One region of the Pseudoalteromonas sp. SG45-1 genome, then DNA from elsewhere that is predicted to be linked to it. Evidence: predicted binding sites of a transcription regulator. Region 1 holds the regulator's gene; the other holds the start of a gene.
What was found. The regulator sigma-54, encoded in region 1, starts transcription at its own class of promoters, with help from an activator protein. The targets are predictions, from matches to a motif close to GTTGGCACGNNNNTNGNNT.

Region 2: a site for sigma-54 is predicted at 1,175-1,193, ahead of H5117_RS02510 (EF-hand domain-containing protein). Genes of this name have one in related genera too.

The regions. Positions count from the first base shown of each region.
Region 1 is NZ_JACJEP010000003.1:88,889-93,416, forward strand. It holds gene lptC (LPS export ABC transporter periplasmic protein LptC) at 1-328, shown strand, start outside; gene lptA (lipopolysaccharide transport periplasmic protein LptA) at 318-863, shown strand; gene lptB (LPS export ABC transporter ATP-binding protein) at 860-1,585, shown strand; gene H5117_RS04150 (RNA polymerase factor sigma-54) at 1,655-3,154, shown strand; gene hpf (ribosome hibernation promoting factor) at 3,181-3,468, shown strand; gene ptsN (PTS IIA-like nitrogen regulatory protein PtsN) at 3,473-3,925, shown strand; gene rapZ (RNase adapter RapZ) at 3,944-4,528, shown strand, end outside.
Region 2 is NZ_JACJEP010000002.1:25,525-30,052, forward strand. It holds gene xthA (exodeoxyribonuclease III) at 1-334, opposite strand, end outside; gene H5117_RS02505 (exonuclease III) at 576-1,007, shown strand; gene H5117_RS02510 (EF-hand domain-containing protein) at 1,235-1,756, shown strand; gene scpB (SMC-Scp complex subunit ScpB) at 1,908-2,498, shown strand; gene rluB (23S rRNA pseudouridine(2605) synthase RluB) at 2,495-3,367, shown strand; gene H5117_RS02525 (YciK family oxidoreductase) at 3,451-4,197, opposite strand; gene H5117_RS02530 (VolA/Pla-1 family phospholipase) at 4,404-4,528, shown strand, end outside.

The DNA of each region.
Region 1 (4,528 bases):
CACGTTTTTTGAAAAACCCATTTTTACTTTATATAACGAGCAACAAACGTGGCAAATAAATGCAGACGAAGCAACATTATATGAAGATAAACAATTAATTTTAGAAGGTAATGTGGTTGCCAAAAATTTAACCGATAACGCCATGATAGACAAAATCAATGCTGATAATATTCAGGTTGATATAAAGTTATTAACAATGCGTTCGGAGCAACCCGTCATTATCACTGGACCCAATTTAAAAATCACCGGTAAAGGCCTAGAAGCCGACTTGAAAACCGAAGTGATAAAACTAATTAACCATACGCGAACCATATATTATGACCAATAAAATATTAAAATCACTTATAATTCCTACACTTATACTAGCGTTTAATAGTAGTGCTGCAGAGCAAAACACGCAACCTGCTGCCAATCAAATTTCAATAAGTGCCGACAAGCAAGAAGGTCAATTGAAAGCTAATGTGGGTATTTTTGAGAAAAACGTTGAGATTATTCACGGTAATCGCCGCATTACAGCCGATCGCCTCGAAGTACACAAACGTGATGAACTTGGTGATAATAAACAATTATTAATTGCCACAGGTAGCCCTGCGCACTTTGAAGAAAAGCAACCAGACGGCACGACTATGAGCGCCAGTGCTGACGAAGTACGTTATGATGTATCTAAGCGTTTTTTAACGCTTGTTGGTAATGCACAAGTATCGCAAGCCGGACAAAAAATAAATGCTAAAAGCATTACCTACGACATAGAGCAGCAGCTCATCAGTGCCGAAAAAGATGAAAACTCAACTGACCGCGTTCACACAATTTTAGTACCGATCGAAACTAAAAAAAGTAAAAAAGGCGATAAAGGTCAACCATGAGCACATTAAAAGCAGAACTATTGGCAAAAAGCTATAAAGGTCGTGAAGTTGTAAAAAACGTCGGCCTTGAAGTACAAGCTGGCAGTATAGTTGGCTTACTTGGCCCTAACGGTGCTGGTAAAACAACGACTTTTTATATGATTGTAGGGCTTGTTCCTAGCGACAAAGGTAAAATATCTATTGATGATAACGATATTACTCTTTTACCTATGCATAGTCGTGCTAGATTAGGCATAGGCTACTTACCACAAGAGTCATCGATTTTTAGAAAGCTGACTGTTTATCAAAACTTAATGGCCATTTTAGAAACGCGCAAAGAACTAAATAAACAAGCCAGAGAAGACACGCTCAATAACTTATTAGATGAATTTAGCATACAACACATTCGTGATAGCCAAGGTATGGCATTATCGGGGGGAGAACGTCGTCGTGTAGAAATAGCACGAGCGCTGGCAGCAGATCCTAAATTTATATTACTGGATGAACCGTTTGCCGGTGTTGACCCTATTTCGGTATTAGATATAAAGAAAATAATAGAACATCTTAAAAATCGTGGGATTGGTGTATTAATTACCGACCATAACGTAAGAGAGACCCTTGATGTTTGTGAAAAAGCCTACATTGTTTCTCATGGGGAGCTGATTGCATCAGGTACTCCAGAACACGTATTAAATGATAAAACAGTACGCGATGTTTACTTAGGCGAGCAATTTAGGCTGTAACATTTACGCCATGTCTTTAAGCATCTGCTAGTATTAATTATAACAACATAAAAGGATTGTTAGAGATACATGAGGCAATCACTACAGCTGCGCATGGGCCAGCAACTTACAATGACTCCACAGTTGCAACAAGCTATTCGTTTGTTGCAACTCAGTACATTGGATCTCCAGCAAGAAATACAAGAAGCTCTCGACAGTAATCCACTATTAGAGGTTGAAGAGGCAGACTATTCCGAAGACGCTGCTGGTAAAAACGAGCAAAAAGCTGATACCGATGACATAACTGTTAGCGCATCTGCTGATGATGCTCCGAGCGAATACGAACAAGATACTGGTGAAGCACTTGCAAAAGACACGCTAAGTGACGACATGGCTATGGATGTCAGTTGGGATGAGTACATGAGTGCCGCTCCTGCAGCCTCATCAGGTCCAATGCCTGAAGACGAATCAATATACCAAGGCGCCTCTACTGAAACGCTCCATGAGTATTTAATGTGGCAATTACAACTAACGCCATTTAGCCCTACAGACGAAGCTATTGCTATTGCTATTGTAGAAGCTGTCGATGATTCAGGTATTTTAACACTAAGCTGCGAAGAGATTTTAGAAAGCTTTAATCAAGAAAACGAAGATGATAACGAAGTCGAACTTGATGAAATTGAAGCGGTATTAAAACGCATCCAACTGTTTGATCCTGTTGGTATTGCTGCACGTAGTTTACAAGAGTGTTTGTGTATTCAGCTTAATCAATTTGATAAAGAAACACCTTATATTAATGAAACGAAAATGATTTTAACCGAGCATATTGATCTATTAGCAGCTCGCGACTATCGTACATTAATGAAAAAAACTAAGCTCAAAGAAGAAGAGCTTAAAGAAGTAATGACACTAATACATACTCTCAACCCAAAACCTGCAGATACTATTGTAAGGGAAGAATCTGAGTATGTTATTCCTGATGTGTCAGTTAAAAAAATTAAAGGCCGCTGGGTTGTCGAATTAAACCCAGATAGCATGCCTAAAATTCGTGTTAATAGCCAATACGCAGCAATGTCTCGCACTGTAAAATCAAGTGGCGACAGCCAGTTTATTCGCTCACATTTACAAGAAGCTAAATGGTTTATTAAAAGCTTAGAAAGTAGAAACGACACGCTATTAAAAGTTACTAATTGTATTGTTAAGCAACAACAAGGCTTTTTTGAACATGGCCCTGAAGCCATGAAACCAATGGTTTTAAATGATGTTGCTGAAATGGTAGAAATGCACGAATCGACAATTTCTCGCGTAACTACTCAAAAGTACATGCATACACCCCGTGGTATATTTGAGCTTAAATATTTTTTCTCAAGCCATGTAAGTACTGAAAACGGTGGTGAATGTTCATCTACAGCAATACGTGCGCTTATCCGAAAATTAATCGCAGCAGAAAACTCAGCAAAACCATTGAGTGATAGCAAAATAGCGGATATATTGGCTGAGCAAGGAATTAAAGTAGCGAGACGTACAATCGCAAAATACCGCGAATCTCTTGCTATTCCACCGTCAAATCAGCGTAAAAGTCTGATTTAAGACGCTAAACTAAGAGGGTAATGCTTATGCAACTAAACTTAACTGGTCGTCACGTAGAATTAACCGATTCACTAAGAGACTATATTAATACTAAATTTGCGAAGCTTGAAAGACACTCTGATCATATTAATAATGTTCATGTCATTCTCGATGTAGAAAAATTAAATCAAAAAGCAGAAGCCACAATACACGTAAGCGGTGCTGAGCTATTTGCCTCTACAGAACATCAAGATATGTATGCCGCTATTGACTCGTTGATCGACAAGCTCGATCGCCAAGTAATCAAACACAAAGAGAAGCTTGCTCGACACTAATATGATGAAATTAAGTTCACTTATATGCCAGGACTGCAGCAAAGCTGCGGTCCTTTTTAATAGCAAAAAAAGAATTTTAGAGTTCATTAGCGAACTTGCTCACGACAAACTTCCGTATTTACCGCAACAAGATATTCTTAATGCTTTAATGAGCAGAGAGAAATTAGGTAGTACAGGTATAGGACGTGGCATTGCTATTCCTCATGGAAGAATGAGCGGTGCAGAAGAGCCTTTGGCTTTAGTGCTCGTTAGCGAAACTCCAATAAACTTTGATGCAATCGATAATCGCCCTGTTGATATTTTTGTCGCACTCATCATACCAGATGGCGATAACCAGCAGCACTTAAAGACTCTAGCAACCATTGCTGATAAACTAAACAACAAAGATTTTTGTAAACAGTTACGCAGTGCAAAATCTGATACTGAGCTTTACCAAGTTATTGTTGATCAATCATAGTTTTATAAAGGGTGTTAAATGGAGTTAATTATCATAAGCGGCCGTTCTGGTTCTGGAAAGTCGGTTGCTTTGCGCGTTGTAGAAGATTTAGGTTATTATTGCGTAGATAATATTCCAGTAAACCTACTACCTTCATTAGTTCGCAGTGTGTCTGATAGCTACGATAAAATTGCTGTTAGCATAGACGTGCGCAACATCCCTAAAGAACAAGATGAATTTAACGATATTCTTGAATACTTACCAGGCTTTGCAAACCCTACGTTATTTTATTTAGATAGCGACGATCAGACATTGATCAAACGCTTTTCTGAAACACGCAGATTACACCCACTATCAATAGACTCGTTGCCGCTTGATTTAGCCATCAAAAAAGAAAAAGAATTACTTGATGTATTAACCACTCGCGCCGACTTTATGATAGATACGACTGATTTAAGTGTTCATCAACTCGCTGAATCTATTCGTGAAAAGATTTTAGGTAAAAAAGATAAGCAACTGATTGTCACATTTGAATCATTTGGTTTTAAACACGGTATACCAAAAGAAGCAGACTACGTATTTGATGCACGCTTTTTACCAAATCCACACTGGGAACCAGAGTTG
Region 2 (4,528 bases), on a different contig from region 1:
GGAAATAGCCATTCATGACTGTAAGGTCGCGACCGTTATCTTGTTCAACAGTGACGCTTATCATGCGTTTTTGCGATTCCTCTGTATCGGTAGCGAAGCCTTTTAAGACCGATTTAGGCTCTTTTTTGCATAACATAGCTACGCCATAATGGGCTTTTTGGCCATGAAAGTAGACGTGATATCCCATTTTTTGTACATCTTCTAGTGGGAATGCTTCGTCATGAACTTTAATCTCTTGCAAGCCAATAACGTCTGGTTGATGTTTGTCGATAATTGCTTGTAATTGGTGGAGACGAGCACGCAGACCATTGATATTGAAAGAAATCACTTTCATAAAATTTACCTTAAAATTGGATCTATTTAATGAATTAAATTGTATCAGTAAATACGCGTACATAACATGACTGAAATGAGAAAATAGCTGCACAAATGTTGATCAATTGGTGAGTAAAGTTTAAACATTGTAAATGCAGTATTAATTATTTTAAATAAATAAAAAATTCAATTGAACTTAACTTTATTGAATATATAATGCGCGAAATTCACTTGTTTAGCTCGTTCAAATAGGATCTCTCATGAAAACACAACTACTTTTAGCTACTGCTTTATTAGCATCTGCAACTGCTTCAGCACAAAGCAATACTTACTTCAGTCAAGATAATAAAATTGAGTCTAAGTTATGTGTACTAAGCGCAAACGAAGGCTTTAGTGTTGCTCGTAAAGAAGCTGCTCAGCACGGTGTTTACTTATCTCGTTTTTCTAAAAGCATTTTATGTAATGGTGAAGATATTCGCGATATTGCTAAAAAAACGGCATTAAGCAACGCATCAGTTGAGAAAGTAGAAGTATTTGCAAAAGATGCTCAACAAGAAACTCAATTATGTATGACGGCTTTAAAACAAGGTTTAGCACCTGTTCGCCAAAAAATTGGTAACTTAAACTCATTAAAATGTAATGGTCAAAACGTTACTGAGTTTGTTAAACGCTACCAAAACGCAGCAATCTAATTATTAGCTGAACTATATAACTAAAATTGAGGTACCTGGTTTTTTACCGGGTATTTTTTTGCAAAAATTACAAGGTTGTTTGCAAAGCTTGCAAGCCTAACTTGTTGAAACTGTTCAATAAATGCACCAGCCAAGATTAAGTTGTTGATTCTTATAAGTTAACTATTATTGGCATTGGATTTGTATTAGTTAAAGTGACATTTAATTAATTACGAAGGATACGTCTTATGAAAAAGTTAACATTAGCAGCCACTATTTTAGCATCATTAAGCCTAGCGGCTTGTTCATCTAATCAGGGTCTTGAAAGAATAGACAGTGACTTTGCAAGTTTAGATAATGACAGCGATGGCTACATCTCAAAAGTTGAAGCTGATGACGATAGCATTTGGGGCCATTTTTCAAATATTGATACCAATATGGATAACGAAATTAGCCGCAAAGAATTCAACACTTACATGAAGTTAAACAATGGTAAAGTAGCCACTGATTCTGAAGTAAGTGAGTCGGCATTTAAAGCTGAAATCGCTAAATTCGATAAAATTGAAAGCAGCTTTTCAAGCTTAGACAACGACAGTAATGGCTATATTTCGGTAGTTGAAGGTAACGATGATGATATTTCAAATCACTTTGGTTACATGGATAAAAACCAAGATAAGCGCATCAGTAAAAGTGAGTTTATGGGTTACATTAAAAAATACGGTAACGCAGTAGCTGAAGATGATGCATTAGAAGCCATTAAACACAGCTAATATTTGTTGTTTTAAAGAGTAAATTAGAAGCCAGTGATAATCACTGGCTTTTTTGTATTTAAAATCTAGTTATTTAGTAGATATATTTTCCTAGTTTGGCGTTGTTCTGTCATAATAGATGGCTGTGTATTTTTATTTGTTAAGAGTGTGTATGGCGGGTCGGCGAATTAGTGATGAACAACTAGTTGAGATCATTGAAGCAGCTATTTTTGTTGCAGATAAGCCTGTGAGTAAACGCCACCTTAAAGATACTGTATTAATAGATTTAGCTATTTCTATGGCGCGAATAAACGACGCAATAGATACAATACAAGAACATTTTCAAACTCGTGGTATTCGCTTAGTTGAAGTTGGTAGTGGGTATCGTTTTCAGGCATGTAGTAGTTTAAGCCCTTGGTTAAATAACTTGTGGCAAGAACGCGCACCAAAATACTCACGTGCTTTACTGGAAACATTATCACTTATTGCATATAGGCAGCCCATTACGCGCGGTGAAATTGAGCAAGTAAGGGGTGTTACTACGGGTTCGAATATTATTAAAACCCTACTCGAAAGAGATTGGGTTAAAGTGGTAGGGCATAAAGAGGTTCCGGGTAAGCCGGCTTTATATGCAACTACTAAACAATTTTTAGATTATTTTTCGTTAACTGGACTTGAAAACTTACCTGCGCTGCCAACAGAGCAGCAAAGTAAAATTAACCAGTTATTGAGCGATCCTTCTGTGAGAGAACCATCCGAATGAGTATTATACAAGGTGAAAAGTTACAAAAAGTCTTAGCCCGTGCAGGCGTAGGCTCACGCCGTGAAATGGAAAAATACATTGATGCAAACCGCGTTAGTGTAAACGGTAAAGTGGCAAAGTTAGGAGACCGTGTTGAAGAAACCGATTTGATTCGTGTTGACGGGCACACTGTAAAGATTGAAGAAAAAGCAGATAGAATCTGTCGTGTGATTATGTATAACAAACCCGAAGGTGAGTTAAGCACACGTAAAGATCCAGAAGGGCGTCGGACAGTATTTGACCGACTTCCTCGTATTGATGGTGAGCGTTGGATTGCGGTTGGCCGATTAGACGTTAATACTTCGGGTTTGATGCTCTTTACTAATGATGGTGAATTAGCTAACCGCTTGATGCACCCAAGCTATGAAGTAGAGCGTGAATACTCTGCGCGTGTATTTGGTGAAGTAACCAATGAAACGGTTAAAAACTTACTACGTGGTGTTGAGCTTGAAGATGGTCCAGCCAAATTCACGACTGTAACCCCTATGGGTGGCGAAGGCGTTAACCGCTGGTTTAACGTAACGTTAAATGAAGGACGTAACCGTGAAGTACGTCGTTTATGGCAGTCTCAAGATGCGGAAGTATCTCGTCTTATTCGTATTCGTTACGGTAAACTAGAGCTTGATAAGCGCGTGCCACAAGGTGGTTGGATGGAGTATGATTTAGAAACAGTAAACTACTTACGCAAAACCGTTAAATTAGGGCGCGAGACACAAACTAAGCTTTCTGTTATGCCTGAAAAACGCAAAGATAAACGCGCTAAAATCAACCAGATCCGCAAAGCAGTTAAAAAACACAATCAACGTGTTAAGCCTACCAAACGTAAATAATAAATTAGTTATTTATTGCACACAAAAAAGCCGCTAATTGCGGCTTTTTTAATGTGTGTTGTATAAATTTTTTAAACTCTAAATTACTTTTTTACTTGAGCATCTAACGATTCGCCATTCACTTTACTAGAATCATCGCTCATCAAGTATAAGTAGGTTGGCATTAAATCTTCTGGTGTAGCAAGCGCGTCTCTATCTTCTCCTGGGTATGCAGCAGCACGCATAGAAGTGCGAGTAGCGCCTGGATTAATACAGTTTATACGAATATTCGTTTTGCCTACTTCACATGCCCATGTTTGCATCATGCCTTCAACTGCAAATTTTGAGATGGCATATGGCCCCCAAAACTCACGGCCTTTGCGGCCTACACCTGATGACGTAAATATCACAGATGCATTGTCAGATTTACGAAGAACAGGAAAAAGTGCTTTAGTGATCATTGCTTGTGCAGTCACGTTTACTTTCATTATGTTTTCGAACGTAGATGAGCAAAAATGTTCAAGTGGACCAAGTGACCCTAAAATACCTGCATTATTAAGCAAGCCATCAAGGCGGCCAAATTGATATTCAATTGTTGCAGCAAGGTCACGATAGTTTTGTTTAGTTGCGCCTTTTAAGTCCATGGGCACAATTGCAGGTTTAGGGTAACCCGCATTAACAATTTCATCGTAAACACATTCAAGTTTATTAGTTGTTTTTCCTAATAAGATAACTGTAGCGCCGTATTTTGCATACGTAATTGCTGCTACTCGGCCAATACCATCACCGGCGCCTGTTATTAAAATAATTTTATCTTTAAGTGCGTTTTCAGCCGCTTGATATGTGTGCATAAAAGTACCCATTCATCTATTTTTTTTGATTTTAACATAGCGAAACGTGAAGTAATCGAATTTATTGTAAAATTAGGTGGCGAAAATAGAAACTTTACGTTAAGTTTAACTGGTCTAATGTCTCATTAATAACCTGATTACATTGTTTTAACTTAATACACTGATTAAACACACTATAAAAATAAAATATGTGCGGAGCCAACAATATGAAAAAAATGCTACTTTCACTCTCTGTTACAGCTGCCTTGGCAGGTTGTGGCGGCGGAGAAACGTTAGAAGATGTTAAGAACGACACAGCAACCGTTATTCCAACAGCAACGGTTACATTTGA